One region of the Staphylococcus sp. aM genome, then DNA from elsewhere that is predicted to be linked to it. Evidence: riboswitches for the same ligand, from Rfam matches in the RefSeq annotation. Region 1 holds a riboswitch; each other region holds the start of a gene.

Region 1 (8,387 bases):
ATGACAGATACATTAACTGAAATTATGGAACATCATTGTGATAAAACAACATTAGCTGTAAGTCATGGTAGTACTATAGGTCTTTTTATTAGAAAGTGCTTGGGTTATGAAGAGGGTAGTTCATTTGATATAGGAAATTGTCATATTTTAAAATTTGAATATCAAGATGGTCAATTTAAATTTATTGAATTGATTGATCCTACATTATAAAAATAAGCTCGACGTTGCAAATAAGGCAATGTTGAGCTTTTAATATATTTTATCATCTTAATTTGTTTAAATCTTTGAATGCATAATTAGAATATGGCCCACATATATCCTTAATTTAATCAAAGACATATATTAGCTTTTTCTTAAATCATAAGATAGCCAATGTTCATCAAAATATTCGTCACCAATTTTACTAGCATTTTTCTCAAAACCAAGATTTTCAAATCCTAGAGAACTAAAAAATACTTTAGCGCTGATATTACTAGATGTCACTGAAGTAAGTATTGTTTCTAAGTTCTTTTGTTCAGCAAAATGAAGTATATAATTGATTAATTCTCTGTTAATCACTTCATCATTGTCTTTTACAAAGTTATTTAGGATAACTGCTTTATGTTGTTTACCTACATATTTGCTTTGTCTCAATGTTGCAGTTGCAACTAGGACATCATCTTCAAAAGCACCAAAAACATTGATATGAGCTGTTTCTGAAGATAAAATTTTTGTCAAAGCTTCATCGGATACATGATCCAAATAATAGCGATCCCATGAATATGTGTGATGTTCCCCTGATAAAAGTGATTTGTATGAAGCTAAATCATCTAGGTTTAATGTACGTATGTTGTTCATAGTGACCTCCTGATTCAAATAGTTGATTAATTTGAAGTGGCTAGTTAATTACATAATAAAATATTTAATTAAAACTTTCAATAATAATTTAAAAATAGACAAAAACACTTTCGAAAATTTTGATAAAATAATTATTTAATTACATGGTTATGTATATTATATATTCAGTATACCAGAGTTATCGTCAGGATGGGGAAAATTACTTAAGGAGATTATATGAAAAAAAGACACGTTCTTATAAGAACGTGTCTTTTTATTTAATCTTTTAAACTATTATTTAGTCTTCTACTTTAACATTTAAATTGACATCGATATTACCGCGTGTCGCTTTAGAATATGGACAGAAGTCATGTGCATCTTGAAGATATTTTTCAGCATCTTCTTGAGATAATACATTTTTCACTTTCGCGTCAATATCTACGCTTAATTTTGGACTTTCAGCATCTGGATCATCTTCTAATCTTACTGTAAGTGTTACTTCTGGCTCTGCATCACGTACTTTATTTTGTTTTAAGATTAAATCAAACGCGCCATTAAAACATGATGCATAACCTGCGGCAAATAATTGCTCAGGGTTTGTTGCTTTACCATCTGCTTGTTGTGGTGGTAATACATCTACATTTATCGCATTATCATCAGTTTGAACGTGTCCTTTACGTCCACCAACGTTTGTTGCTTTAGTTTCATATTGAACTGCCATATATGATTACCTCCTATATTTTGTATATATTTTTCTATACCCGTAAATATTCATCTCAATCATGTGTGAATTTTTTTTAAGATATGTTACTGCAAAGCACTTTATGGCGGTTTGATGTAATTTAGTTTAGAATAATAATCAATTAATGATGTATTGAATGAAATGAGGGATTGATATGCAAAAGGTAGATATAGCCGTAACGATTGCGCCTAAAGAAGCAACGATAACTGACTTGTTTAAAGACTTAGAGTTCTTTCAAGACAGTATTGATATTATTGAATTACGAATAGATCAATGGGCAGATATTACAGGAGTTAATCAGGTTGTCGATGAGTTAAATGAATTGCCTTTTGAATTTAAAGTATTAATCACATATAGATCTAACTCCCAAGGAGGTAAGGGTTATGTGAATGAAGTTGAATATCAAAGTGTAATTCAAAACCTCATTGATGAATCAAATTATGACATGTTAGACATTGAATGGGATGACCAAAAAGACAAAAATACTTATTTAACTCTTATAAATAAGGCACATCAAAAAGGCATTCAAGTGGTACTATCACATCATAATTTTAATGAAACACCATCATTAGAAGAATTAAAATTCACTTATTATAAAATGCACCAATTCGAAGCAGACTATTTAAAAGTGGCAGTTATGCCTAATGATGAAAAGGATGTATTACATCTATTGGAGGCAGTCAAAGACTCGGCTGATGCTTTAAATCAGCACATTGTTGGTATAGCAATGTCGGATATAGGCTTAGTTAGTCGTACGGCACAGGGCGTATTTGGTGGTACTGTATCTTATGGTTGCTTAAATGAACCGCATGCTCCAGGACAAATTCATGTAGAAGAATTGAAAAAACAAATAGATTTCTATAATAAGTAAGTCGACGATTTGAACATTACCTTAATATATTTTATTATTGATAAAGATTATCAATGAACGAAGAAGGAGCGATATGATTGGAACTACAAGATGCAATATCAAACAGAAGAAGCGTCAAGAAGTTTAAACACGATATGACTATCGATGATAATGCTTTATATGAGGCTATAGAAAAGGCTACCGATGCTCCTAACCATGGTATGAGAGAGCCGTGGAGAGTTGTACATGTTGCTAAAGATAGATTAGGAAACATGAGTGAAGATATCACACGCTTTGCTTTCCCCGATAGTCCGGAAAAGCGAGCTGATCATTATGATAAAGTGACAAAACTAGGCGGCATGTTGTTGTTGATTATGAAAGCAGATCCAAGACAACGTCAAAATAGAGAAAATTACTTTGCATTCGGTGCATTTGCCCAAAATTTAATGTTGTTACTTTATGAAGCAGGTATTGGTACTTGTTGGAAATCACCTGCATATATTTTTGAACCTAAAATCCGTAAAGCATTAAATATTGAAGATGATGAAATATTAGCAGGATTCTTATATCTTACTGATTTAGAAGAACCAATGACAAAAGCTAAACGTAAGAATAGAGACCTAATTTCAGAGTATTAAAAGTGATGATGTAGAGCAATATAATAAAATAAGGTCGAGACGTTAACTAAGTCATAAACCAATAAGTTGGTACTATGATACTTAATCAATGTCTCGACCATTTTTTGTATATTATTTATTGAATGTTTCGTCTAAGAATGATTCTACTTGTTCAGGAGATTTAGCATTTGCTGAGTGTAAATGAGCTAACTTTTCACCATTTTTAAATACTAAAATACTAGGAATACCCATAACATCATTTTCAGCAGTTACATCTTCCAATTCATCACGATTTACAGTATACCATTCATAATCCTTATATTTTTCAACGATAGGGTCTATCCACATATCCATTGCTTTACAATCAGGGCACCAACCTGCTTCGAATTTGACGATAACAGGTTGATCGTTTTGGACAGTGTCGTTAAATTGTTCAGTTGTTTTAATACTTTCCATTTATAAAAGCTCCTTTGAAAAAATTTAGTAAATTTATTATAACGGATGAAAATACTTAAATAAAAAAATAAGCTTAAAAAGTAGAGCGTTTTCTAAAATAACATGATATATTGGATTTAAGAGATAAAGGAGGCAAAGCGATGATTAAATTTTACCAATATGCAAATTGTACAACTTGCAAAAAAGCAGCAAAATTTTTAGATGAATACGGTGTGAGTTATGAACCAATTGATATTGTTCAACATACACCAACGAAAAATGAATTTAAAGAAATTGTTGATAAAACTGGTGTAGACACTAAAAAATTATTTAATACACACGGTGCCAAATATCGTGAATTAGATTTAAAAAATAAATTAGATGATTTATCAGACGAAGAACGTTTTGAATTACTTGCTTCAGATGGCATGTTAGTGAAAAGACCTTTAGCTATATTAGGTGATAAAATCACATTAGGTTTTAAAGAAGAAGAGTATAAAAATACTTGGTTATAATTGGATACCATTTCAAAATATAAAAAGTGAACTTTCATTTTAATAAAGTCATAAAAATACCAATTTACATCTTAAATCCGAATATTTAAAGGTTTAAAATTTTTAGATAATAGTTGATTGATAATTGTGGGTATGGCATCATTAAAATGTACTTAAAATTAGGAGGGGATTTATCGTGGCAGTACCAAACGAATTTAAATACTCTAAAGAACATGAATGGGTTAAAGTTGAAGGAAATGTAGCGACAATTGGTATTACTGAATATGCTCAAAACGAGTTAGGTGATATCGTATTCGTTGAATTACCTGAAACTGATGATGAATTAAACGAAGGCGACACTTTCGGTAGTGTTGAATCTGTAAAAACTGTATCTGAATTATATGCACCAATTACTGGTAAAGTAGTTGAAGTTAATGAAGAATTAGAAGATAGTCCTGAATTTGTAAACGAATCACCATACGAAAAAGCATGGATGGTTAAAGTAGAAATTAGTGACGAAAGCCAAATTGACGAATTATTATCAGCAGAACAATATTCAGAAATGATTGGCGAATAATATTTGCAAACTCCTCGATCTCGTATCAAGGAGTTTTTTTTAGTGTTTCTTAAATCTTTAGATTTTAGAAACACTTATGCCATTGCGAAAGCAGAGGCGAACCGAAGGAAGAATTTTATAGGCATGCGTACATATAATCTGATGAACTTAGATTTAAAAAGACATTGATGCTATTTGTAAAAAAGATATTAACAGTGTAATGAAATGGTTAATTCATTTTAAGTTTTTGTAGTATATGTTTTATAAATAGCATCTTCGTGGAATTAAATAGTGATAGCTAATTTTCGATTTTTAAAGGGTGAATACTTATGACTATTGTGAATAAAGTAATCATTGTTGAAGGTAAATCTGATAAAAAACGAGTGCAGCAAGTCATTGCAGAACCAGTAAGTATTATTTGTACGCATGGTACTATGAGTATAGATAAGATAGATGATATGATAGAATCACTTTATGGTAAACAAGTTTTCGTCTTAGCTGATTCAGATGACGAAGGGGATCGAATTAGAAAATGGTTCAAACGGTATTTAAGTGAGTCTGAACATATTTTTGTAGATAAAACATTTTGCGAAGTGGCCAATTGTCCTAAAAATTATTTAGCGCATGTACTTACCAAACATGGATTTAATTGCAAAAAAGAGAAATCCCTTATACCTAATTTAAAAACTGAAAGGTTAGTTTTAGTGAATGAGTAAATCAATCGAAATAGACGATGTGACTGAAAACTTTGGTGAAGATAAACATCTCATTTTCGGATATACGCCTACATGCGGTACATGTAAAGTGTCTGAAAGAATGTTGGATATTGCAAATGAAATTTTGAAACTTCCGGTTAAGAAAATTGATATGAACTTTCATCCAAAGTTTAGTGAAACACATCAAATTATGTCAGTACCAGTATTAATGTTAATGAATAAGGATAAAGAAGTAAAAAGATTGTATGCGTTTAGGTCTGTTCCTTATTTGTTAGAAAATTTAAAATAATTATTGACGAATCTCTACCGTGATGGTAGGATTAAATAAAATTAAATCATGCAAACACTCTTATCGAGAGAGGTGGAGGGATGTGCCCTACGAAGCCCGGCAACCGTCTTATATAGAAATGGTGCCAATTCACATAAAGGTAAACTTTAGAAGATGAGAGAAAGATATTTTAAAATGCTTTCTCAAACAGTCTAAAGTTTTGAGGAAGCATTTTTTAATTTGTATTAGTTATAAACAAGGAGGTATTAACGTGATTGAGTTAAAACAAATCGTGAAACGATATCATACGAAAAATAAAGACGTACTCGCTGTAGATCACGTTGATTTAAACATTCAATCCGGTTCCATTTTTGGGGTGATTGGTTTTTCTGGAGCAGGTAAGAGTACCTTAATTAGAATGTTTAATAATTTAGAAGCACCCACTTCTGGAGAAGTTATTATTGATGGAGATAGCATAAGTCAATTATCGAAGTCAGATTTACGTAAGAAGCGCCAAAAAGTAAGTATGATTTTCCAACATTTTAATTTACTATGGTCGAGAACTGTACTTAAAAATATTACATTCCCACTAGAAATTGCAGGATTATCTAGAGGAGAAGCAAAACGTAAGGCAAATGAATTAATAGAACTTGTAGGCTTGAAGGGACGAGAAAATGCTTATCCATCTGAGTTGTCTGGTGGACAGAAACAAAGAGTTGGTATTGCCAGAGCATTAGCCAATGATCCGACAGTATTGCTTTGTGATGAAGCTACAAGTGCACTTGATCCTCAAACTACAGATGAAATTTTAGACTTATTATTAAAAATACGTGAGCAACAAAATTTAACAATCGTGTTAATCACACATGAAATGCAAGTGATTCGCCGAATTTGTGATGAAGTCGCAGTTATGGAAAACGGACGCGTGATAGAACAAGGTCAAGTTAGCCAAGTATTTGAAAATCCACAACACGAAGTAACGAGACGATTTGTAAAAGATGATTTAAATGAGGATTTTGAGGAATCATTAGATGCGTTAGAACCATTAGATAACAATGCTTACATAGTTAGATTGAATTTTAACGGTGAAAATACGACTCAACCAATTGTATCGTACATTACAAAAACGCATCAGATTGACGTTAATATTTTAGAAGCTGACATTAAAAATACAAGAAATGGTACATTAGGATTTTTAGTTATCCATATACCTTTTATAAGTTCTGAAAATTTCGAAGATTTCAAATCTAATCTTAATGAGAAACATGTGAATGTGGAGGTGTTAAGACATGGTTAAGTCAGTTGGAGAAATACTCCAAGAAATGATTACAATGCCGAACGTCCAATGGCCAGAAGTTTGGCAAGCCATTGTTGAAACACTTTATATGACTGTCGTATCAACAATATTTGCTTTTATATTTGGATTGATTTTAGGTGTTTTATTATTTTTATCGGCTAAGAGTCATTCAAAAGTGGCAAGAATATTTTATTCAATCGTTTCATTTATCGTGAACCTATTTAGAGCGATACCGTTCATCATTTTAATCTTGTTATTAATACCATTTACAAGTGTCGTTTTAGGCACAATAAGTGGTCCAACAGGTGCACTACCTGCATTAATCATAGGTGCAGCGCCATTCTATGCTAGATTAGTAGAAATTGCTTTCAAAGAGATAGATAAAGGGGTAATTGAGGCAGCGTGGTCTATGGGTGCTAATACTTGGACTGTAGTAAGAAAAGTATTACTACCTGAAGCAATGCCGGCGTTAGTATCAGGTTTAGCAGTAACAGCAATTGCATTAGTGGGATCTACAGCAATTGCCGGAGTTATCGGTGCTGGTGGTTTAGGTAACTTAGCTTACTTAACAGGTTTCACTCGAAATCAAAAAGACGTTATTTTAGTTTCAACAGTTTTCATCTTAATCATTGTATTCATCATCCAATTTATTGGTGACTGGGTTACAAACAAAATTGATAAACGCTAAAGAAAAGGGGACAAATCAATGAAGAAAATTTTAGGTATTTTATTATTATTATCTTTAACTGTAGCATTAGCAGCATGTGGAGGTAAGGATGACGACAAGACAATTAAAGTAGGTGCTTCACCTGCACCTCACGCAGAAATTTTAGAAAAAGCAAAACCATTATTAGAGAAAAAAGGTTATAAATTAGATATTCAAACAATCAACGACTATACAACACCTAACAAATTATTAGATAAAGGTGAATTAGATGCCAACTTCTTCCAACATACACCTTATTTAAAAACTGAAAGTAAAGAAAAAGGATACAAAATTGAATCAGCTGGTGACGTAGAATTAGAACCAATGGCTGTCTACTCTAAAAAGTATAAAAGCTTAAAAGATTTACCTAAAGGTGCAACAGTATACGTTTCTAACAATCCTGCAGAACAAGGTCGTTTCCTTAAATTCTTCGTGGATGAAGGATTAATTAAAATTAAAAAAGGCGTTAAAATTGAAGACGCAAAATTCAGTGACATCACTGAAAACAAAAAAGACATCAAATTTAACAACAAACAATCAGCAGAATTCTTACCAAAAATCTATCAAAAACAAGATGCAGATGCAGTTATCATTAACTCAAATTATGCTATTGATCAAAAATTAAATCCTAAAAAAGACTCAATCGCTTATGAAAAAGCTAAAGATAATCCATATGCTAACTTAATCGCAGTTAAAGATGGACATAAAGACGATAAGAAAATTAAAGAATTAATGAAAGTTTTACGTTCAAAAGAAATTAAAGACTACATTAATAAAAAATATGATGGTGCTGTAGTGCCAGCAGAATAATTATAGAAATAGTAAAATCCTCAAGACAAAAGTGCTTGAGGATTTTTTATATTTATATCATTTGTATAATTTTTTTAATA
Region 2 (8,387 bases), 1.1 Mb from region 1:
GCATAAATAAGTCGTATCCTAAATCAGCTTCCATTTTTTTAATAGCTGCAGTTAAGGAAGGTTGACTAATATGTAAAAAATTAGCGGCTTTCGTAAAACTATTGTATTTTACAACGGCTAAAAAATATTCTAATTGAATGATTTTCATAGGTCATCTCCTATATATCATAGTTTTTATCTATAAATAATTAGTTTATTTATATTTGTTATCTATATCTTAGCATAATATAATATGGTTGTAACAACCTGATTAATAGTGATTGTTATCTTTTGAATAGTACGAATATTTAGAAGATAATGATTAAAGAGAAACTTAATATATTTTGGATTTTGATATTATTTCGGATGGGAGAGATAGTAATGAGAGAAATTCATGCAAAAAAAGGGTTAGATATCGAATGTAAAGGTTGGGAACAAGAAGCAGTACTACGAATGCTATATAATAACTTAGATCCAGAAGTAGCGGAACACCCAGAAGAACTTGTGGTATATGGTGGTATTGGTAAAGCTGCTCGTAATTGGAAAGCCTTTGAAGCAATTGAAAATACATTAAGAGATTTAGAAGCAGATGAAACAATGCTTGTACAATCTGGTAAACCAGTGGCAGTATTTAAAACACATGAAGAAGCGCCACGAGTATTAATTTCCAATTCAGTTTTAGTGCCTGAATGGGCGAACTGGGATCATTTTAATGAATTAGATAAAAAAGGCTTAATGATGTATGGTCAAATGACAGCAGGTAGTTGGATTTATATTGGTTCACAAGGTATCGTTCAAGGTACTTATGAAACATTTGCTGAACTTGGTAATCAAGAATATCAAAGTGATTTAACAGGTACAGTAACACTTACTGCTGGATTAGGTGGTATGGGTGGTGCACAACCACTTGCTGTGACTATGAATAATGGTGTAGCTATTTGTGTAGATGTCGACGAAAGTCGTGTTGATAAACGTGTCGAAACAAAATACTGCGATATCAAGACTAACGATTTAGATGAAGCATTAAAATTAGCTGAAGACGCTAGACAAAAAGGGGAAGCTTTATCTATAGGATTAGTAGGTAATGCAGTAGACATTCACAAAGCTATTTTAGACAAAGGATTTAAAATTGATATTATTACTGACCAAACAAGTGCACATGACCCATTAAATGGTTATGTACCACAAGGATATTCAGTTGAAGAAGCTAAAAAGCTACGTAAAGAAGATCCAAAAAAATACGTAGAATTATCTCAAGCTTCAATGGCTAAACATGTTGAGTTAATGCTTGAATTCCAAAAACAAGGTGCCGTTGCATTTGACTATGGTAACAATATCCGTCAAGTTGCATATAATAACGGAGTAAAAAATGCATTTGATTTCCCAGGATTTGTGCCTGCATATATTAGACCATTATTCTGTGAAGGTAAAGGACCATTCCGCTTTGCAGCATTAAGTGGTGATCCAAAAGATATTGAACGTGCAGATGAAGAAATGAGAAAATTATTCCCGGATAATGAAAAATTAATTCGTTGGTTAGATCTAGCAAAAGAGAAAATTTCTTATCAAGGTTTACCTTCAAGAATTGCATGGTTAGGCTATGAAGAACGTGCCAAAATGGGACTAGCACTTAATAAATTAGTGCGTGATGGTGAAATTTCTGCACCAATTGTTATCGGACGAGATCATTTAGATTCTGGTTCAGTAGCAAGTCCAAACCGTGAAACAGAAGGTATGCGAGATGGAAGTGATGCAGTAGGTGACTGGGCTGTACTTAATGCATTAATTAATACTGCAGCAGGCGGTTCTTGGATTTCATTCCACCATGGCGGTGGCGTAGGTATGGGTTATTCATTACATGCTGGTATGGTTGTTGTAGCAGATGGCTCAGAACGTGCAGATCGTCGATTAGGACGTGTATTAACTACAGATCCGGGTATGGGAGTAGTAAGACATGTTGATGCCGGTTATGACATGGCCATTCAAACGGCTAAAGATAAAGGCATCAAAATTCCAATGATTGATGAAGCAGGTGATAAATAATGAACGATTTAATTATTCAAAACATTAAAGAGCTTATTTTACCAAAATCAACTGATCGTCCTTTAAAAGGTGCGGAACTTGATCAATTAGATGTGATTGAAAATGGTACGGTAGTTGTGAACGACGGTAAAATTGTATATTCAGGACCACATACTGATAAATATGATGCTGAACAAGTGATTGATGCTACAGGTAAAGTAGTGTCACCATCATTGATTGATGCACACACGCACTTAGTTTTCGGTGGCTCAAGAGAACATGAAATGTCATTAAAACGACAAGGTAAATCTTATTTAGAGATATTAGAATCTGGTGGCGGTATTTTATCAACAGTTAAAGCCACACGTGACATTAGTGAAGAAGATTTATTTAAAAAAGCTGAACACGATTTACTAACAATGATTCAACATGGTGTTTTAGGCGTTGAAAGTAAAAGTGGTTATGGTTTAGATAAAGAAAATGAACTTAAACAATTAAGAGTGTCTAATCGTTTAGCAGAGAAATACGGTTTAGATATGAGACATACATTCTTAGGACCACATGCGGTTCCTAAAGAAGCAGAGTCTAATGAAGCGTTCTTAAATGAGATGATTGAGCTTTTACCAGAAGTAAAAGAATATGCAGACTTTGCAGATATCTTCTGTGAAACGGGTGTATTCTCAGTTGAAGAATCTAAACATTATATGCAAAAAGCGAAAGAGGCAGGATTTAAAGTTAAAATTCATGCTGATGAAATTGATCCACTTGGTGGTCTAGAGTTAGCTATTGACGAAAATGCAATTTCTGCTGATCACCTTGTTGCTTCAAGTGCAGAAGGTAAAGCAAAATTAAAAAATAGTGACACAGTAGCCGTATTATTACCAGCTACGACATTCTATCTAGATAAAAATGATTATGCAGATGCGAGAGGTATGCTAGATAATGATGGTGCTATCGCTATTGCAACAGACTATAACCCTGGTAGCAGTGTTACTAATAACTTACAATTAGCTATGGCCATTGCCGCATTGAAATTAAAATTATCACCAAATGAAGTTTGGAATGCGGTAACAGTTAATGCAGCAAAAGCTATTGATTTAGACGCAGGTACAATTAATGAAGGCGACAAAGCTAATATCGTTATTTGGAATGCGCCAAACCATGAATATATTCCTTATCACTTTGGTATCAACCATGCTCAAAAAGTGATTAAAGATGGTAGAGTAATTGTAGATAATGAATTTTCATTAGATTAAGACAAAGTGTTCATTGAAATGACCGTGCCGACATTGTCGGTACGGTTTTTTGTTTATAGTAAAAGGATCAGTGTATTTTTAGAAAAGTTTGACAATTATGTTACTATATATAGAAAAATAGTTTTTAGGTTGAAAGGGATGGAGATAACAATGACTGATTATACAGACTATGTGAATTGGCGACGAACATTTCACCAATTCCCTGAAATATCAGAGAAAGAATATGAAACTACACAACGACTTAAACGTATTTTAGAAGCACATGAGATAAAAATTTTAGATTTACCTTTAGATACAGGATTAGTTGCAGAAATAGGACAAGGGGACCAAATGATTGCGATTAGAACTGATATAGATGCGCTACCTATCAATGAGCAAGTCGAACATGAATTTACGTCAACCAATCAAGGTGTCATGCATGCATGTGGTCATGATATTCATATGGCAAGTATATTAGGCGTTGCAACACAATTGAAAGCCCAAGAGAATGAACTAAATGGTCGAGTGAGAATCATTTTCCAAGCGGCAGAAGAGCTAGGTCATGGAGCTAAAAAAGTAGTAGCTACAGGTGTATTAGACGGTGTAAAAGCAGTTTTAGGTTTCCATAATTATCCAACGATGGACATTGGTGACTTTGCAATTAAAAAAAGGTCCTATTACATCTGCAGTAGACCGTTTCGAATTTGATATTAAAGGAAAAGGCGCGCATGCTGCTAAACCAGAACAAGGTAATGACCCAACGGTGGCTTTAGGTCAACTGATTAATAGTTTACAAACGATTGTTAGTAGAAATTTATCTGCATTTGATAATGCCGTTGTTACAATTGGTGAAATTTCATGTGGAAATACATGGAATGTCATTGCGGATCAAGCCTATGTACAAGGTACTGTCCGTTCATTTAAACCTGAGCATAGAGCGTATATCGAACAACGAATGAATGAAATTGCTGATGGTTTAGCACAAACATTTAATTTACAAGTTGATTGCCGATATACACGACTTCCTGGAACAGTGATTAATGATGATGAATTAACTGATATAGCGATAGAAGTAGCAGAAGATGTTGGTTATCATGTATCAATTATGGATTTACCATTAACAATTGGTGAAGACTTTTCTGGTTATACAGAAACGTATCCCGGCGTATTTGCATTCATTGGATCTAATAGTGAGTATGATCTACATCATCCTTTATTTGATCCTGATGAACGTATTTTAGAAAAAGTGCCGACATATTTTGTGACACTCACTAAACGTCTTCTGAATCAATAGTCTCCATAAATTGTATAAAGATAGTATGATTAACATCTGGATAACCTTGGGTATATGAGAACATATACAAATTGAGGAGATGAATTTGAAATGTCAGCACAAGATCCTAGAAATAAATTCAAATCAACAGACTATGAACAACAAGAGCAGCCACTTCCAGGCTTGCAAAGCCAATTAAAACCTGAACCAGATTGCGGTGAGACATCATACGTCGGACACGGTCGATTAAAAGGATATAAAATGTTAGTCACTGGTGGCGATTCTGCCATTGGACGCGCAGCAGCTATTGCTTATGCTAAAGAAGGCGCAGATGTTGCTATTAATTATCTTCCAAGTGAAGACAAAGACGCACAAGAAGTTAAACAAGTGATTGAAGAAGCGGGACAAAAAGCAGTGTTACTGCCTGGTGATATACGTGATGAACAATTTAACTATGACATGGTCGAAGAAGCACATCAACAACTTGGTGGGCTGGATAATGTGACATTAGTAGCTGGACATCAACAATACCATGACGATATACAAGGGTTTGATACACAATCATTTAAAGAGACATTTGAAACCAATGTATATCCTATATTTTGGACAGTACAAAAAGCGTTAGAATATTTACAACCAGGTGCATCAATTACAACAACATCATCTGTTCAAGGATATAATCCAAGTCCTATTTTACATGATTATGCCGCTTCGAAAGCTGCAATTATCTCATTAACAAAAAGTTTATCAGAAGAACTTGGCGCAAAAGGTATTCGTGTCAATTGTGTAGCCCCAGGACCATTTTGGTCACCATTACAAATTACTGGTGGACAACCACAACGAAATATTCCTGAATTTGGTAAGGAAACACCACTTGGCCGTGCAGGACAACCTGTTGAATTATCAGGAACATATGTCCTATTAGCATCTGAAGAATCAAGTTATACAACTGGACAAGTCTTCGGTGTGACAGGCGGTATTCAAATTAACTAATGAATATAAGTTGGTCGATAAAGTGTTAATACTTTATCGACTATTTTTTTGTGACAAATTATATGATAACTATATCCAATTTTATTATGAATTTGGAATAAAAATATGTTTAATGTAAAATAAAAATATAAAATTATTAACCTTTTTGAAGAATGAAATTTAATTAAAAAATACCCTATATATTTAAGGGATTGGCATTTTATACGAGGACATGCAAATTAAATCTTATATCTAAAGGAGGTTATGACATGGTGAAAGATAGGTTTATAAGGGTTGCTCCGTTCATAATAGGTATAATCGCTATAGTTATATTTTCGTTATTTACTAAAAATCAATGGTTTTTAATCATTTTAATACTTTTATTTGCTTTAACCAATGCATTAAAAAATCTGTATTTTGTTAATAAAAATATTAAAAATAATATCATATGGATTAATCAAACAATCGACCGGTTATTAGGTATTATTGCGGGGTGTTTGTATTTAGGTTATGCCGGAATAGTGCTAATATCACAATCCCATGTATGGATTGGTTTCTTAATCCTAATGGTAACTATGGCGTTTGTTTTTTATATAGAAACTAAATTACAAATTGATGATGATACACAAAGGAAAAATCATCGAGATTATAAAGTGATCTCTCAACAACGTGAACGACAATTTAAAATACTGATGATTAGTATGACGATCATTTCTATTATTTTAATGATTGTATCACTTTATTTAAAATGGTGGATCGTCTTTGGTATAGCTATTGCAATGTTATTCGTAGTTGCTGTTGCATTAATTATTTATGAAAAATATTTTACGACGAAGTTATAATTTATGATTGACGTCATAGGAATTATCTTGTAACGTAAACGTTAAATATGAATCACTTATCAAGAGAAGTGGAGGGACTGGCCCTATGAAGCTTCGGCAACATTGAATCATGTGCCAATTCCAGTAACCTGTCTAGGTTTGAAGATAAGGGGATAATCGTTGTAGATGGACCTCTTTTCTTTATCATAAGGAAAAGAGGTATTTTTTGTAAGGAAGTAGGTCTAATGATGAAAGAAACTAAAAAGGGTAATGCTTGGGCGTTATTTCCGTTATTATTATTTATGTTGTTATTTTTAGGTGTAGGTATCATCTCGGGTGATTTCACGACGATGCCGTTAAATGTTGCGATAACGATTACAGTAATCGTTGCTTTGTTGATGAATCGCAAAGAAAAATTTGCCACTAAAGTTGAAGTGTTTACTAAAGGTGCAGGTCATTCAAATATTATTTTAATGATGCTTATCTTTATTTTAGCAGGCGCATTTTCTACGACTACAGAGAAAATGGGTGGCGTGACTTCTACTGTAAATTTGGGATTGTCTCTCATCCCTGAAAATTTAATTATAGTAGGTTTATTTATCATTTGTATGTTTGTTTCTATTTCAATGGGAACATCAGTAGGCACAGTAGCAGCTATTGCACCAGTAGGATTTGGCTTTGCGCAAGCAACAGATGTCTCTGCAGCATTAGCTATGGCTACAGTAGTTGGTGGCGCTATGTTTGGAGATAATCTTTCTATGATTTCTGATACTACGATAGCGGCTGTACGTACACAACATACGAAGATGAAAGATAAATTTAAAGTAAACTTTAGAATTGTTTTACCAGGTGCGATATTAACTATAGTTGTACTATTTTTCCTAACAAATGGTATTTCCATGGATCATTCTAAAAGTTATGATTTCCAATTAGTTAAAGTCATTCCATATCTATTGGTGTTGATTCTAGCGCTAGTTGGTGTCAATGTGATTATCGTTCTTATTGGTGGAACAGTTTTATCTGGAATCATTGGTCTTATTGATGGCTCATTTGGTTGGAAAGGATTACTAAGTGCTGTATCTAAAGGGATTATAGGTATGGAAGATATTGCGATGATTGCCCTATTAATTGGTGGTTTAGTAGGACTTATTCAACATAATGGCGGTATAGATTGGTTGTTAAATGTAGTTAGAGGGCGCGTGAAATCTAAACGTGGGGCTGAAATAGGTATTGCCAGTTTAGTTAGTGTAGCAGATATTGCAACAGCTAATAATACTATTTCAATCATTATGTCAGGACCATTAGCTAAAAATATAGCAGATGAATATGATGTTGATCCACGTAAATCAGCTAGTATTTTAGATATATTTGGTGGATGTTTCCAAGGCTTATTACCATATAGTCCTCAAGTTATTTCAGCTGCAGGAGTGGCTGGTATCTCACCATTCTTACTTGTACCTTATAGTATTTATCCAATCATGCTTGGAGTATGTGGGCTGATTGCTATTTTAATTGGGTATCCGAAATTAAAAAATAAAGCATAAATATGATTAAAAACTGAGACTTTTTAGTCTCGGTTTTTTAGTTGATAAATAGAATTATAAATATTGAAAATGTTTTAAGTCAGCGTTTTAATGGTAAACTAGACTAAATGTGTAGAAGCGCAATCTTTTTTAATGTATAAATGTTTGGAAGTTTGAACAAATACGTTAAAATAGTATTAAGAGTGAAAGTAGGTGACTGAAAGTGGCAAAGTATAATGTGGAAAATGAATATGTAGAAATTGATATTGAACGTTTATTAAAATATTCACCAGAAACAATTTATGAAGCTTGGACGAAAGAAGATATTCTTAAACAATGGTTTATGACGTCGAAACGTACGAATAAATCATTTGAAGCAGATGTCCAAGAAGGTGGTAAGTATCGTATCGTTGATAGTAGAAATGGCAAACAAAATATTATCGAAGGTACATACGAAGAATTAGTCATGGATGAATTTATTAAAATGACAATAGGTATGCCAGGCTTAAGTAACGATGAGGATATTATAGAAGTAGAATTCTTTGAACGTGAATCAGGTGGC
Region 3 (8,387 bases), 540 kb from region 1:
GACATTTAGAACGTAAATCATTGATTCGAATACCTGGCGTATCATCAATAAATATTTTTGTTCGAGATAGTTTACCAACTGCAATCGTGAATCGGTTCCAATCCTCTTCGGTCATTGTACCGGTTCTTAATCGGTTTGAGTCAACGTTACCTGAACTACATATCATACGTGTTGCTAATTGGTCTGCACCCATCTCAAGAGAGAAGATACCTACTGTATATAAATCTTCATGTGTTGCTACCTTTTGGGCAATATTAAGTGCGAAGGCAGTCTTACCAACAGATGGTCGTGCAGCTAAAATGATTAAGTCGTTTCGGTTAAAACCTGCTGTCATTTGGTCTAAATCTCTATAACCTGTTGGAATACCCGGTGTTTGACCACTATTTTGATCGAGTTCCTCAGCAGTTTCATACACTTGTCCTAATACATCTCTAATATCTTTAAAACCATCACTCTCACGTGTAGATGATAGTTCTAAAATACGTCGCTCTGCATCGCTCAAAATCGTATCTAATTCTAACTCATCATTGTATCCGTCATTGGCGATACTATCTGCAGTCTGAATCAGTTTACGTTTAAGTGCATGTTTAAATACGATATCAGTATAATATTGAACGTTTCTTGTTGTAGGGACATTGGTAGATAATTCTGCAAGATATTGCGGGCCACCCGCTTCACTCAAGCTTCCTTCAGTCGTTAATTGATCCATTAACGTCACTACATCAATTTCTTTATTATCTTCATTTAAGTGCATCATCGCACGGAAAATATGTTGATGTGCGCCTCTATAAAATGACTCAGGAAGTAACACTTCCTGAGTTGTATTAATTAATTCCGGATCAATAATAATGGCACCTAAGACAGATTGTTCGGCTTCATTGCTATGTGGCATTTGATTTTGCTCGTACATACTATCCATTATTGATTACACCTCTAATTTCAATCCATCTTTATTGTTCTACTGTATGCACACGAATAGTACCTTCAACTTCTTTATCTAATTTAACAGGTACGTTTGTATAACCTAGTGTGTGGATACCTTGTGGTAAATCCATTTTACGTTTATCTAATTTAATGTCATGTTGATCTTTAAGGGCTTGGGCAATTTGTTTCGTACTTACTGAACCAAATAATTTACCGCCTTCACCTGTTTTAGCAGATACTTCAACTTCGATGTTAGCTAATTTTTCTTTTAATGCTTTTGCATCATCAATTTCTTGTTGTCTGTCTGCTTCAGCACGTTTATTTTGTTGTTCTAATTGTTTTAAGTTACCAGGTGTTGCTTCTACAGCATAATTATTTTTTAATAAGAAGTTATTTGCATAACCTACTGGTACGTCTTTAACTTCGCCTTTTTTACCTTTACCTTTAACATCTTGTGTGAAAATTACTTTCATGCGTCTTCACTCCTACTCATTTGTTCTGTTATTGCTTGTTGTAATTGTACAATGGCATCTTCGACTGAGACACCTTTTAATTGTGTCGCTGCATTCGTCAAGTGACCCCCGCCACCAAGGGCTTCCATTGTTAATTGAACATTAACTGAGCCTAATGAACGGGCTGAGATACCGACTAGGTTATCTTCACGTTTGGCAACGACATATGAAGCTTCTATACCTTCTAAACTTAACAACTCATCGGCTGCTTGTGCAACTGTAACCGGATGATAAATTTTATCGTCTGAGCCATGTGCAATCGCAACACCGTTATCTTGTACTTCGACTGTTCTAATTAATTCAGAACGGTTAATGTACGTATCCACATCATCTTTTAAGAAGTGTTGTGTAAGAATAGTATCGGCACCATGTGCTCGTAAATAACTTGCGGCATCGAACGTTCTTGAACCCGTACGTAATGTGAAGTTTCTTGTATCAACAATAATACCTGCATACATAACAGTAGATTCAAGACGTGTTAAACGCTGTTCAGTTGGTTGATATTCTAGCAACTCTGTGACAAGTTCTGCTGTTGAACTTGCATAAGGTTCCATATAAACCAGTAGTGGATTGGAGATAAAGCTTTCACCACGTCTATGGTGGTCAATCACTACCTTACGATTTGCTTTATTTAAGACATTTTCATCTAGAACCATTTCTGGTTTATGCGTATCAACGACAACAACCGTTGTTTTCGATGTCATCATATCCCATGCATCGTCTGATGTAATAAATCGTTCTTTAAGTTCTGGTTTCTTATCAATTTCATCCATGACACGACGCAATGTTGGATCGATATCAGATTCATTTAAGACAACATATGCTTCTAGATTATTCATTAATGCGAATCTAGACACACCAATGGCTGCACCAATGGCATCTAAGTCAGGTCGTTTATGTCCCATCACGATGACTTTATCGCCTTCAGTTAAGATATCTTTTAATGCGTGTGAGATAACACGCGCTCTTACACGTGTACGTTTTTCCATCGGGTCAGTCTTACCACCATAGAAGCGTACGTTGCCGTTCATGTTTTTAATTGCAACTTGGTCACCACCACGACCTAGCGCTAAGTCTAGACCTGATTGCGATAATTCACCTAAGTCGATAAGATTTTCAGTACCTTCACCGACACCAATACTTAATGTCAATTGTGCTCGGTAACCAACACTTTTCTCACGTAATTGACTTAAAATGTTGAAATTTGAGTCTTCGATTTCTGCTAAAATCTTTTGATTTAAATAGGCTACGAATTGGTCTGAATTATAACGTTTGAAATAAATATTATATTCTGATGCCCAACGACTAATTACACGTGTAACCATTGAGTTAATTTCAGAACGCTGTGTATCGTTCATGTTTTGCGTGATTTCATCGTAGTTATCTAAGAATAATGTTGCAATAATGGGTTTTGAATCTTCATATAGTTGGTTCGTTTGTACTTCATCTGTAATATCGAAGAAGTATAAGCAATGTTCATTGCTTGAATAACGTACTCTATAATGATAATTTTCATGTTCAATTTCTACTTCTTGAACTTTCTCCAATTGCTTTAAGATATTAGGAAATATTTCGTTTACCGATTCTGAAATAACATTAGTTGTTAAATGTTCAGACATAAATTGGTTAACCCATTCAATATGGTCGTTCTCATCTAACACAATCATCCCGATCGGTAAGTGTTTAATCGCCTTATTACTACTTGTTGTAATATGACCACTTAAACCATCCACATAACTGTCCATTTTCATAAAAGCTTGTCTTAGCAAGAACCCACTAGCAATAATCATTACTAGTAATATTCCTGCAGCTATGCCTGCCACGATTTGGTTAAATATAAACCAAACGATGACTAATGCTATAGCAGTCAGTACCATTATGATAAATGGTATGAGCAAAGCTTTTTTAGTGGATTGACGGTTCATTCTTCCACCTCTCATCACTTTTTATTATTATTGTTCATTAGTTGTTTTAAATTGATACATAAATCGATGACACCTAATAACCCTACAATATGAGTCATTGGTGTTAATAATGTCCCTATAACCATTAATATGATAGTTACTACATTCGGTAGTCGCTTCGCTTTTCCGAAGAAATGTATCACGCTCATCCCTTGAATGTACATCACTAATGATAACACAACTTCAAAGTTTAATACGATACTCTGGAACGTACTTGGTTGGGTTGCAAACATGACACAAAGTAAATCAATAATATAGATTGTTAATAGCGTACGATTCATTTGCCAAGCGAATAGTGGTTTGAATATTGGCGTAGCTACTTTGAATTTGCGCAAGATTGGAAATGTTATGATCAGATTAATTAAAACGAAAAGAAAAACGATAATAATGAGATAACTAGGGAGTTGGACCGTCATTTGGCGGATACTTTCTTCAAGCATCTGTCTGTAATCAGCATCTGCTCCACTTGTTAATAACATGTTATGAACGGTTTCTTTAACTGGGTTAACTAATGCGGCTGCTCTTGGGATTTTTTCAAATACTTGTAATAACATGAATCCTATCAATGTCATTAAACTTAGAGATACCGTTGTTACATATAAAATTCTTTCTTTTGTTGCTCTTTCCTTAAGTAATTGTCCAATGATTAAACTCGTTAAAATCACTAAAACCATCATACTTAAGACGAATGTATTACCTAATAATGTTGTAATTATAACTGTTACTAAGGCACTAATTCCAAATGACTGAATAGATTTGTTCCATAATACGACACCTGGGATTGTTGCAAATAAACATAAAATTAAGCCGAGAATAGGTAATACATGTGTTACTAAAGCGACTATCACTAATGCTAATGTACCTATAATAGTTGCTTTAGGTTGTATTTTTGAAAACACACACGCCACTCCCATACTTTTTTTGACTATAATTACCATTTTAACCTCTTTGAAAAAAATAAACAATAAAGTACTACTGGTATTTATGTCGGTCAATTCCAGCAGTACTTTAGAGTGAAATAATCTATTATTTTTACAAATTTTTAATTAAAATTCATTAAAATATTTTAACCGTAAACCTTTTAATAGTAAGCATAGTAATATGAAAATCAAATCATTATTAATAGTAGAATTGGAAATATTACAATTAAATTAACTAGATTAATAAAACTACTTTTTAAAACAAATTCTTTCTTAGTTATTAAATACATAATTAATGAAAATATAAATAAAACACAACTAATAAAAAGAAAATATCTACATATATCTAATCCCTTTTCAGATAGATTATTGAAGTTGAATATTATTAATAATGCTATAACTATATAATTCAATGCATTTAATATAATTATCAATTGTTTCATCTCATAGTCACCTATTTAATTTCTCGATTTGTATTCTCTTTATATACTATACTTTTAACATCGATATTCAACCTTATAAAATTAACGTTAGAACATGGTTTTAGTCATTATCGTCGAATATGTTTCGCATTTAAAAAGTGATATAAATTAGGTGCCCAATCTTCAAAATTAAGTAAGAAACCATCGTGCCCCACATTATCTGGTACAAAAAAGTGTCGATGATATTTAAAACGTTGTCCTGCCGCTAATACTTGATCATCTGGATATAACAAATCATCTATGAATCCCATCGTTAATACCTTTGTGTCTAATGATTTAAACACCTCATCAACATCATCTCTGCCTCTATCAATATTATGACTATCTAAGACGTCCAGCAGTGTTAAATAACATGATAAATCAAAGGATTCTTTGAACTTGTTCCCTTGATGTTGTTGATAACTAACTACCTCTTCAGGTGTGAAGCGTTGATCATAACTTTTAGAAGATCGATAGGTTAAAAATCCTAATTGTCGAGCAATACTTAAACCTTCTTTACCTCCGATATGAATCGCTTGTCTAGCAATCTCATTAAAGGCACAACTGTACGATGAGGTTTTATCTGTAGCAGCAAGTATAACCGCTTTATCTACTTGGAATCGTCGATTATAAAGTAATTCTAGTGCTTGCATACCACCTAAACTCCCACCGATTAAAATATCTATTTTATTAAACCCTAGTGCTTCTATCCCCTTCTCAAGTGCACGTACGATATCTCTTAATGTTAAATGATCTGGAAAATGTGGATCATTATGCTTTGAACTTGAACCAAATGGACTCCCTATGACGTTGAATGTTAAAAATTGATAATCATTGATAGGCATATAACCACCATCAATAATTTCACGCCACCAACCTGGATGTTCATCTGTACCATATGTAAGATGATTGCCAGTTAATGCATGGCAAACTAATGCTAATGGTTGTCCAGGATAACCTACATGTTCATATTTTAATTTTAAGTTTTGTATCGTTTCTCCAGACTCTGTCGTGAATTGGCCTAATTCTAATGTATCAACTGTATAATTCGACATATATGAATCCATCCTCCTTTAAATAAAAAAGCTTCTTACTCTATGAAAAGTAAGAAGCGGTTCAGTACTTATCATTCGAGTGCTCGTTGGTTTTAGCACCGTACTCGTATTCTTTATAGCCGGTTGCTGAAGCGTCTATGGGCCAAGTCCCTCAACTTCTCTGAATAAGATTTTATGATTAAGTTTTGAATAAATATATTAATTATCTAAATTTTCTAACTACTTAAATTTTAACTAACTCCATCACGAAATTCAATATGTAGACCTTGATTTCTATAGAAAGAATCTCAATAGAGCGATAAATGCAATACCGCCTAAAATGGTCCAAGTTAGACTTCTCGTATATATGGCTAATAATACAGTTGGTATTAATGCAATAATGAATGGCACATTGAGTGTATAGCCTACACTACCTTCATGTTGTTGAATAATACCGTCCAAGACAAGTGCTGTAAAAAGTGTGATAGGTATAAAGGATAACCATTGAATAATAACATCTGGTAGATTTACTCGTGAAATCATCATAAATGGAATCACTCTGACTAAAATCGTAACAATACCACATAGAATAATTATGATTAACATATGTTGATCTGTCATCATCTGTCCATCACCACCCCTAATGTAGATGCGACAACCGCAGATATTATAATCGCTACATACGAGGGCATAACAAAGCTTAACGTTAACATCATCACAATGACACATAGAATAAGCACAAGATAGATGTTGATCTTAGACTTTTTAACAGATTCAAATTGAGCAATTCCTAAAAATACAAACATAGCTGTAATCGCAAAATCTAATCCTAATATCTCTGGATTCGAAATATATTTGCCAAATACAGCACCAACTACACAAGAAAAGGTCCAAAACAAATATGCTGTGATGTTTAAACCATGCAACCAACGATCGTTAATTGGCTCACCTTTTAAATAAGGCGTGATGGCTACACCAAACGTTTCATCGGTTACTAAAGAACCAAGTCCAATTCGATTCCATAAACCATAAGACTTAAAATTGGGTGCTAAAGTCATACTTAATAAAAACATACGTGAATTAACAATAAATGTTGTTAACACTATCGCTGTTATGGGTGTTCCAGCTATGACTAACGCACATATAATAAATTGTGCCGCACCAGCATAAATAATTAAACAAAGTAATATAATTTCTAATAAACTAAACTTTTGAGATGCAGCAACGATGCCAAATGAAATACCAACACCTGCATACCCTAATAATGTTGGAATGCATTCTTTAACACCTTGTCTAAATGTGAGATGGGTCATCTTGTCTCCCCCTTTCTAGTTACAAACGCATTTACGTTTAAATAATAAACTCAAGTCTAATATACAATGATGAAAACGGCAATCACTTTAGACGTCGGTGTGTGTGATGTCAGACAAACCTCACTTTTAAAATGCCGTCATCACAACATTTTAAATATGACAGAATTTTCTATTAATAGTTAGACTACCCACACTATTTTGCATCTAAATTTTACTTAATGTCCCTCCCCTACCCTCTTACTTTAGGTTATTGACATAAAAAAATACGCGGCAATGATGGCTCTTCATTACCGCGCATTGTATAGCTAGTCATTCGCTAACAATCTAAATTATTTAGTTGGCTTTTGAATATGAGTTTTACCACCCATGAATGGTACTAAGGCTTCAGGGATTGTTACTGTACCATCTTCATTTTGATAGTTCTCAACGATTGCTGCGAATGTACGACCTACAGCTAAACCACTACCATTTAACGTATGCGCTAATTCAGGTTTAGCTGCATTATCACGTTTGAAACGGATATTGGCACGTCGTGCTTGGAAGTCAGTACAGTTTGAACATGAACTGATTTCTTTGTAGTCGTTATAGCTTGGTAACCATACTTCTAAGTCGTATGTTTTACTAGCACTGAAACCAATGTCTCCAGTACATAAGATAACACGACGATATGGTAATCCTAATTCTTCTAAGATTGCTTCAGCGTTTGTAGTCATTTCTTCTAAAGCATCCCAAGAATCTTCAGGTTTTTCAAAGCGTACCATTTCAACTTTGTCGAATTGGTGTAAACGAATTAAACCTCTTGTATCTCTACCAGCTGAACCCGCTTCACTACGGAAACATGCAGATTGTCCAGTGAATTTTTCAGGTAAGACACCTGGTTGGATGATTTCATCACGATAGAAGTTTGTTAAAGGTACTTCAGCAGTTGGAATTGTATATAGTCCTTCTTTTTCTACTTTAAATAAATCTTCTTCGAATTTAGGTAATTGACCAGTACCATACATTGTATCAGCGTTAACTAATTGAGGTACCATCATTTCAGTGTAACCATGTTGTGTTGTATGTTTAGTAATCATGTAGTTCATTAATGCACGTTCTAATTGTGCACCGTCTCTTGTTAGATAAACGAAACGTGCGCCAGAAATTTTAGCGGCACGATCGAAGTCAGCCATTTTAAGATCTTCTACGATATCCCAGTGTGCTTTCGCTTCGAAATCAAATTCACGAGGTGTACCCCATTTTTTAACTTCGATATTTTC
Region 4 (8,387 bases), 920 kb from region 1:
TTGATTTGAAAATTTGACAGGCTTATTTAAAACATCAGTCTCATGTTCATCCAATTGGTTCAATTCCTGATTAAGTTGTTCTTTTTCATTATTATTTAAGAACCATAATTGCTTTTTTACTCTAGCACTAAATGTCTTTTTATCCATAGCTAGAATTGCACCTCTACTCTAATTGGTTATTTATATATCATAGATGACTTTGAACAATCATTCAATTCAAAATTAAAAATCTTAATAAGAAAAGCCAATCTAACGTACATTGTTTACTTAAAATAAAAGTTGAAAATATGTACGTGCGATTGGCTACTATTTTGACTCATTCTTCATCTTCTATCATTTTATGATTATTTATAAAATAGATAACCCTGAACTTTGAATATCTTTAGCAAAGCCTTTGACTGTATCAATAGATAGTCCTTCGACATCTCTACCTAAATTATTATTGACCTTCTTAACAACATCTGCAGGACATGTAATGATATCAGCACCAATTTCATCAGCTTGCATTACATTAAATAATTCACGGCAACTAGCCCATAATAATTTAACGCCTTTTTTACTATGTGTAATTTCGACAGCTTCCTTCATCAATGGTAATGGATCTACACCAGTGTCGGCGATACGACCAGCAAATACAGATACATATGTTGGTACCCCTTCAGTTACAGCTTCAGTAATTTGTTTAACTTGTTCAATCGTATAAACAGCAGTTACATTCAGTCTTACTTGTTTAGCTGATAAAGCTTTAATTAATGGAATGGTAGACGTACCATCAGTTGTAACAATAGGAATTTTAACAAATACATTATCACCATATTGTTTTAAGATTTCAGCTTCTTTTTCCATTGTTTCTAAATCATCTGCGAATACTTCAAATGAAATTGAAGCATCCGGAATTTCTCTCACTGCTTCTTCAGCAAATGCTTTATAATCTGTTACGCCAGCTTTTGCCATTAAACTAGGATTAGTTGTAAATCCATCAACCTGTTTGTTTTTGTATGCTGCTTTCATTTCTTCGATATCTGCACCGTCAGCAAATACTTCTACGTTTAATTGTCTCATAATGAATTCCTCCTTAATCGATAACATTGATTTAATGTTATTGATTACTATATTTAAGTATGTAAATGCTTTAATTTAACATAACTTCATTAATTATTTATAAATAATTTATAACATGCTTTTGAAATGTAAGCGAATTATTTGCCTATATCATAGGATTTCGATTTTCAACGCATTTTTTATATTAATTTATACTATTCTCATATCCTAAAAAATGGTAGTATATTGTAATGATAACCATCTAGGAGGATGCGCATGTCAAAATCAAAAATCTACTTTTATATTACATTAATATTATTAGCGATAAGCTTTTTCTTTAATACAAATAATCCTTTATTGAATAGTGTTTTAGGTTCATTCGTTAAACTGGTCATTGCATGTAGTGTGATCAATGTCATTATATTGATTGCTTCAGTGATATTTGCAGATAAATCTATCAAACACGCGCGTGAAAAGCAAGATTGGATAAGAATTGCCAGTAAGTTTTTACCTATTCTTATTTTCATCGTAATTATCATTCATATTTTATCCTCATTACATACCTATGGTTTCCTTTTTTAATGGATAACGTAGTGTGGATTTATTCAAATCAACCTTTTCTATGAGAATTGGTTGATTTAGTTTTATATATGACATTCAACTAACTCAAGATATATGATTTTATATTTTAAAACAGATTAAATTGAAAGGACTTTTGAAAATGCAATATTTTTATATTTTTATCGGTGGTGCCTTTGGTGCATTATTGAGATATCTGTTTTCTTTCTTTAATCATGGACATGACATACCTATAGGCACATTAAGCGCCAATTTAATAGGTGGCTTTTTTATGGGATTTTTGTCGGCTTTAACAATTAAGCTATTTAACAACAATCCTTTATTAAAAAAAGCCGTCACTACTGGATTCATGGGTGCATTGACTACATTTTCTACATTTCAATTCGAACTCGTTCAAATGTATAATCAGCAACAATGGGCGTTATTAATCATTTATGCTTTGATAAGTTACATCCTTTGCATTCTTTTATGTTTACTAGGTAAGAAATTAGGTGAGCAGTTATGATAAAGACAATGATATTAGTTATGCTTGGTGGCGGCATCGGTGCGATGATCCGTGCGATAATATCAAATTACTTCAATCAATTTATTACCAAATTACCTGTGGGTACATTGATAGTTAATATTATGGGATGTGTGTTAATTGGCACCGTATCTGGATTATCACTGCACATCAATTGGATAAATTCATTCTTCATCACAGGTATTTTAGGCGGATTAACAACATTTTCAACCTTATCTAATGAACTTGTAGGCATGGTATCACCTAAATTTAAGCCTATACCTTTTATTATTTATACACTCTTGCAATTTGTAGGCGCATTTTTAAGTTGTTATTGGGCTTATCATTTATTTCAATAGTTGATGATATATTAAAACCACGTCCCCCCTTTCAATTTGAGGACGTGGTTTTGTCTTTTTTATTGGCCATTAAATTCTGATGGATCAGGTCCAATTCTTTTATTTTGATTAAGGTCATCTAATTTTTTCATTTGGTCATCATTCAATTCAAAATCTAATATATTTAGATTTTCATCTATACGGTGTGGTGTCACAGATTTAGGGATTGTTACTACTTGATGTTGATAGTTCCATCTAATAATCACTTGTGCTGGCGTTTGCCCAACTTCTTGTGCTACCTGATTAACTATTTCATCATCCAATATTTGAGCATTCATTAATGGTGACCAAGATTCCATCACGATATTTTGAACATCTAAATATTGTCTTAACTCTTTTTGAGTTAAGTATGGGTGGAATTCAACTTGATTGATGACTGGTTTAATAGATACTTGAGCCAATAATGCTTCAAAATGATCTACATTAAAGTTACTCACTCCAATGTTTTTAACACGCTCTTGTTTATATAAATCTTCCATACCTTGCCATGTATCTATCATTAGTGCTTCATTCGTACCTGGCCAATGCATTAAATATAAATCTAGATAATCTAAGTCTAATCTTTTCAAACTATTTTCATAAGCTTGTTCAACATTTTCTCTACCAAAATCTTCTAACCATAATTTTGAAGTAATAAATAAATCCTCACGTTTTAAACCAGTGGATTCAAGTCCTTCTTTAATACCTTGGCCTACTTTTTCTTCATTACCATATACCTTTGCTGTATCGATACTTCTATATCCATTTTCAATTGCGTATTTAACAGCTTTTGTACAATCATCATTATTTTCTACTCTAAATGTACCTAGACCAACTTTCGGCATCGTGTGTCCATTATAAAATTTAATATTGTCCATACATTCCCACTCCTTAAATACAATTTCATTATTTCTATACCCTATGAAAGTAAATCAAACTTAGATTAAACGTAAGTCATATAAAATTCAATTTCTGTGCTCAAAACTAAAAAAGCTAGTAGAGTTAAAACCTCTACTAGCTTAGTTGAAATTTAATTAAAGGATTCAATTTGTTCCATGATTTGTTGTAAATCGTCGACATTATATTGAATACGTCCATGGAATACAAATTTGTTAAAGAATTCATCAAGTTGTTCTGGTCCAACTAATACTTTGACATTACTATTTTGAGCATAGTTCGAAATAGTAACATCCCCATCATTTTTAGGATTAAAGTAAAGAATAGACGTTGGTGTATACTTTGTATTTAATTTACTTTGTAAGTCACCTGCTACATTCTGTATTTGTTGAATTTCGTCTGAATAGTTTATAAATGATAATGATTTTTGATCATTATTTTGATCAAGTACTAATGTTTGTGGTGTTGATTGATCTAATTCCAACGTATTAAATACTTGTTCCATAGTTGGTAACTCAGAAAACTGAGCACCGCTAATCCCATTATATACATGACCTTTTAGTAATTGAGAGTCAATAATATATAAACCAGTACGAGTAAGAACGAGATGACTAATTCTTTCAATTTTATTTAATTCATTTGTTGGTAGGAAAATATTAGCCATGATATGCATATCTTCAGGACGAATACGTTTTTCATTGACTAAACGCTCACGAATACCAATTAATCGCATATCAGTTACATATTCACTATGGTTTTTAGAGAATAGCTTTAATGCATCAATTTCTCTTTCTTTACTATTTACTGTAGCTTCATAATCTTCTTTTTGTTTCGTAACTGCCTTTTTATTCTCAATACGTTCTTTTTCTAAAGCTTCTTCATGAGATGCCTTTATACTTTGTTCTTTTTGTTGGTATTCTTCTTCTGTTTGTTGCTTAATCTTTTTCTTACTATTTAAAGCAATTAAAAATAGTACAAAAAAGATAAATGCAATGACTACTGCAACAATTAACCCTATACCAATAGGTGAAGATAAACTCATCACATCAACGCTCCTTTTATATGATCAATACAACTAATTATAAAACATAATGATGACATTTTCGACATTTAGTCGCAATTTATCTTATTATATTTCAAACATCCCATAAGTTATTTCGTTTAAACTTTGTTAATCGTATCTTTTAAAACGTTGACTTTATCTAATTTTTCCCATGGTAATAATACGTCAGTACGTCCGAAATGACCATATGCAGCGGTTTGTTTATAAATAGGTTGTTTTAAATCCAACATTTTAATGATACCAGCTGGTCTTAAATCAAAGTTTGCTCTAACCGCTTCAACTAATTCAGCCTCTGTTACTTTACCTGTTCCGAAGGTATCTATAGCTATTGATACTGGTTCAGCTACACCTATTGCGTATGCAAGTTGGACTTCACATTGTTCAGCTAATTCTGCAGCAACAATATTCTTCGCTACATATCTAGCAGCATAAGCAGCAGAACGGTCTACTTTAGTTGGATCCTTACCACTGAAGCAACCACCACCATGGCGTGCATAACCACCATACGTATCCACGATAATTTTACGTCCTGTTAATCCAGCATCCCCTTGTGGTCCACCGATTACAAAACGTCCTGTAGGATTAATATAGAATTTTGTCTTATCATCCATTAATGATTCTGGAACAGTTGGATAAATAACATGTTTTTTAATATCCTCTTGAATTTCTTCTAAAGATTTATCTTCAGCGTGTTGCGTTGACACAACAATAGTATCAATACGTTTAGGTTTATCATTTTCATCATATTCTACAGTGACCTGAACCTTACCATCCGGACGTAAATAGTCTATAATGTCATCTTTACGTACATCTGATAGACGTTTCGCTAATTGATGAGATAAGAAAATAGGTAACGGCATATAAGTATCTGTTTCGTTTGTAGCATAACCAAACATTAATCCTTGGTCACCTGCACCAGTTGCTTCAATTTCTTCTTCAGAAATATCATCACGGTATTCTAATGCTGTATCAACACCTTGAGCGATATCTGGTGATTGTTCATCAATGGCAGTTAAAACGGCCATCGTTTGTGAATCGTAACCATATTTAGCACGTGTATAACCAATTTCTTTAATGGTCTCTCTTACAACTTTCGGAATATCAACATATGTCGTCGTTGATATTTCACCTGAAATTAATGCCATTCCAGTTGTCACTGTAGTCTCACAAGCCACACGTGCATTAGGGTCGTCTTTAAGAATTTCGTCTAAGATTGCATCAGATACCTGATCAGCAATTTTATCTGGATGTCCTTCAGTTACTGATTCTGAAGTAAATAATCGTTTATTGTTAGTCATGTTTTGCTCCTTTTAAAATATATTACGATAATTCTCTTTTATTTGAGCTAAATAAAAGAGCCTTCTACTACTACCTAGATAGAGTGAAGGCTCTTATACGTCCATTCGCTCTTATCGTTCAGACATTATACGTCTGCAAACGGTTTGGCACCTTTCTTTTTATATGTAAAAAGAGGTTGCTGGGTTTCATTGGGTCCATGTCCCTCCACCACTCAGGATAAGAGAATCCGTTAAAATTAATACTACCTAATAAGAGAATTAATGTCAATTTATGATTTAAGTTATTTTAGTAATAATTTACGGTGGATTAATTAAATTGATATGTTATACTATTGAAATGTAAAGGCTTACATTATAACTATCTGGAGGGATTAAGTATGTCGATTGATACATACTCTGAAACGACTAAAATTAAACAATTATTAGAAAAACCATCAACAAAGTTTCAACTATCAACAACTCAACTTTACAATAAAATATTAGATAATAATGAAGGTGAACTTACTGAATTAGGTGCTATTAATGCTAGCACTGGTAAATACACTGGCCGCTCACCTAAGGATAAGTTTATCGTTACTGAACCTTCATATAGAGATAATGTAGATTGGGGAGACGTCAATCAACCTATCGATGAAGAAACATTTTTAAAGCTTTACAATAAAGTATTAGACTACTTAGGCAAGAAAGACGAATTATATGTTTTTAATGGTTACGCAGGTAGTGATAAAGATTCACGTTTGAAATTAACTGTCATTAACGAATTAGCATGGCATAATTTATTTGCACATAACATGTTCATTCGTCCTGAATCTAAAGAAGAAGCAAAATCAATCAAACCTAACTTTACAATTGTATCTGCACCACATTTCAAAGCTGATCCTGAAGTTGATGGCACGAAGACTGAAACGTTTGTCATTGTGTCATTTAAACATAAAGTGATTTTAATCGGTGGTACAGAATATGCTGGGGAAATGAAAAAAGGTATCTTTTCAGTAATGAATTACCTATTACCTATGCAAGATATTATGAGTATGCATTGCTCTGCTAACGTGGGAGAAAAAGGCGATGTAGCACTATTCTTTGGTTTATCAGGTACAGGTAAAACAACGTTGTCAGCTGATCCTGAAAGAAAATTAATCGGTGACGATGAACATGGTTGGAATAAAAATGGCGTGTTCAACATTGAAGGTGGTTGTTATGCAAAAGCAATCAATCTTTCAAAAGAAAAAGAGCCACAAATTTATGATGCTATTGAATACGGCACTATCTTAGAAAACACAGTCGTTAAAGAAGACGGTACTGTTGATTTCGATGATAATAAATTCACTGAAAATACAAGAGCAGCTTATCCTATTCATCATATTGATAATATTGTATTACCTTCAAAAGCAGCACATCCTAATACGATTATCTTTTTAACTGCAGATGCATTTGGAGTGATTCCTCCAATTTCAAAATTAAATAAAGATCAAGCAATGTATCATTTCTTAAGTGGTTTCACGTCTAAATTAGCAGGTACAGAACGTGGTGTAACAGAACCTGAACCATCATTCTCTACTTGTTTCGGCGCACCTTTCTTACCACTTCATCCTACAGTTTATGCAGATCTTTTAGGAGAATTAATTGATAAACATGATGTTGATGTTTATTTAGTTAACACTGGATGGACTGGCGGTAAATATGGTGTTGGTAGAAGAATTAGTTTACACTATACGCGTCAAATGGTTAACCAAGCTATCTCAGGGAAATTAAAAGATGCAGAGTTTACAAAAGACTCAACATTTGGTTTAAATATTCCAGTTGAAATTAAAGATGTACCAAAAACAATCTTAAATCCTATCAATGCTTGGAGCGACGCTGAAAAATATAAAGCACAAGCAAATGATCTTATCCAAAGATTTGAAGATAACTTCAAAAAATTCGGCCCTGAAGTCGAACACATTTCTGACAAAGGTGCTTTCAATAAATAAAAGTAAAACAGGCTGGGACATAAATATATATTTCAAGTTACATTCATATTTAGGCAGTAGTTGACTGTAAAGTCATTCTTTTTCTTAAAGAAATTAGAATGACTTACACATGAGTATTAACTCATGTGTTCAGATTAAGTTTAAGAGGTATACATGAACTTAAAAGTTCATGCATAAAACCGTCTAAGTAATGAATTACAAAGACGGTCTAATGTACCAAGCTTTTTCATTTCTAGTCAACCTTGCCGGGGGGACGGGCCCCAAACATAGAGAATTTCGAAAAGAAAATCTACAGACAATGCAAGTTGGGGATGGACAACGATAAAGAAATACTTTTTCTTTAGAAATTAGTATTTCTTATGCATGAGTTTCACTCATGTATTCCTATTTTAAAGTACACATTAGCTGTGGCTAATGCGTAAGAACCACTTCATATTCAATGATTAGTGGTTCTTTATTATTTCTGTCCCACTCCCTATTTTTTGTTTATTTCTATTTGAGTCATCCATTTATGTATGTACTTTAAAGTTTCTTTTAAAGCAAATGGTCGAGGTACATGTCCTTCTTCCATTTGATAAAGTGTATCATAATGCACACCAATGTCTTTCAATCGTCGTTCTAGATAATAAGCTTGATGAATACCTACCTGTTTATCTTTAC

Evidence for each region. Region 1 has a riboswitch for S-adenosylmethionine ahead of P7F85_RS09530 (methionine ABC transporter ATP-binding protein). Riboswitches for the same ligand answer to the same signal wherever they lie in the genome.
Region 2: linked by a shared signal. The riboswitch ahead of P7F85_RS02815 (Na+/H+ antiporter NhaC family protein) and the one ahead of P7F85_RS09530 (methionine ABC transporter ATP-binding protein) in region 1 are both predicted to bind S-adenosylmethionine.
Region 3: linked by a shared signal. The riboswitch ahead of metX (homoserine O-acetyltransferase MetX) and the one ahead of P7F85_RS09530 (methionine ABC transporter ATP-binding protein) in region 1 are both predicted to bind S-adenosylmethionine.
Region 4: linked by a shared signal. The riboswitch ahead of metK (methionine adenosyltransferase) and the one ahead of P7F85_RS09530 (methionine ABC transporter ATP-binding protein) in region 1 are both predicted to bind S-adenosylmethionine.

What each region holds. Positions count from the first base shown of each region.
Region 1 covers NZ_CP121447.1:1,940,316-1,948,702, reverse strand. Annotated here, with positions in the region: gene P7F85_RS09585 (histidine phosphatase family protein) at 1-210, shown strand, start outside; gene P7F85_RS09580 (GNAT family N-acetyltransferase) at 343-837, opposite strand; gene P7F85_RS09575 (organic hydroperoxide resistance protein) at 1,115-1,537, opposite strand; gene aroD (type I 3-dehydroquinate dehydratase) at 1,713-2,429, shown strand; gene P7F85_RS09565 (nitroreductase family protein) at 2,507-3,046, shown strand; gene P7F85_RS09560 (thioredoxin family protein) at 3,158-3,481, opposite strand; gene P7F85_RS09555 (arsenate reductase family protein) at 3,622-3,975, shown strand; gene gcvH (glycine cleavage system protein GcvH) at 4,151-4,531, shown strand; gene P7F85_RS09545 (hypothetical protein) at 4,574-4,699, shown strand; gene P7F85_RS09540 (toprim domain-containing protein) at 4,840-5,226, shown strand; gene P7F85_RS09535 (thioredoxin family protein) at 5,219-5,515, shown strand; SAM riboswitch class I at 5,573-5,675, shown strand; gene P7F85_RS09530 (methionine ABC transporter ATP-binding protein) at 5,766-6,791, shown strand; gene P7F85_RS09525 (methionine ABC transporter permease) at 6,784-7,479, shown strand; gene P7F85_RS09520 (MetQ/NlpA family ABC transporter substrate-binding protein) at 7,498-8,307, shown strand.
Region 2 covers NZ_CP121447.1:610,160-618,546, forward strand. Annotated here, with positions in the region: gene P7F85_RS02785 (LysR family transcriptional regulator) at 1-148, opposite strand, end outside; gene hutU (urocanate hydratase) at 361-2,022, shown strand; gene hutI (imidazolonepropionase) at 2,022-3,257, shown strand; partial or broken gene P7F85_RS02800 (amidohydrolase) at 3,408-4,530, shown strand; gene P7F85_RS02805 (SDR family oxidoreductase) at 4,621-5,502, shown strand; gene P7F85_RS02810 (hypothetical protein) at 5,751-6,323, shown strand; SAM riboswitch class I at 6,377-6,474, shown strand; gene P7F85_RS02815 (Na+/H+ antiporter NhaC family protein) at 6,551-7,846, shown strand; gene P7F85_RS02820 (SRPBCC family protein) at 8,049-8,387, shown strand, end outside.
Region 3 covers NZ_CP121447.1:12,662-21,048, reverse strand. Annotated here, with positions in the region: gene dnaB (replicative DNA helicase) at 1-919, opposite strand, end outside; gene rplI (50S ribosomal protein L9) at 951-1,397, opposite strand; gene P7F85_RS00070 (DHH family phosphoesterase) at 1,394-3,361, opposite strand; gene P7F85_RS00065 (YybS family protein) at 3,376-4,314, opposite strand; gene metX (homoserine O-acetyltransferase MetX) at 4,871-5,836, opposite strand; SAM riboswitch class I at 5,902-6,007, opposite strand; gene P7F85_RS00055 (AzlD domain-containing protein) at 6,110-6,439, opposite strand; gene P7F85_RS00050 (AzlC family ABC transporter permease) at 6,436-7,128, opposite strand; gene serS (serine--tRNA ligase) at 7,458-8,387, opposite strand, start outside.
Region 4 covers NZ_CP121447.1:1,021,819-1,030,205, reverse strand. Annotated here, with positions in the region: gene P7F85_RS05225 (hypothetical protein) at 1-147, opposite strand, end outside; gene P7F85_RS05220 (transaldolase) at 349-1,062, opposite strand; gene P7F85_RS05215 (hypothetical protein) at 1,318-1,623, shown strand; gene crcB (fluoride efflux transporter CrcB) at 1,763-2,125, shown strand; gene P7F85_RS05205 (fluoride efflux transporter FluC) at 2,125-2,481, shown strand; gene P7F85_RS05200 (aldo/keto reductase) at 2,541-3,377, opposite strand; gene P7F85_RS05195 (NERD domain-containing protein) at 3,530-4,438, opposite strand; gene metK (methionine adenosyltransferase) at 4,558-5,757, opposite strand; SAM riboswitch class I at 5,866-5,981, opposite strand; gene pckA (phosphoenolpyruvate carboxykinase (ATP)) at 6,135-7,727, shown strand; gene P7F85_RS05180 (alpha/beta hydrolase family protein) at 8,203-8,387, opposite strand, start outside.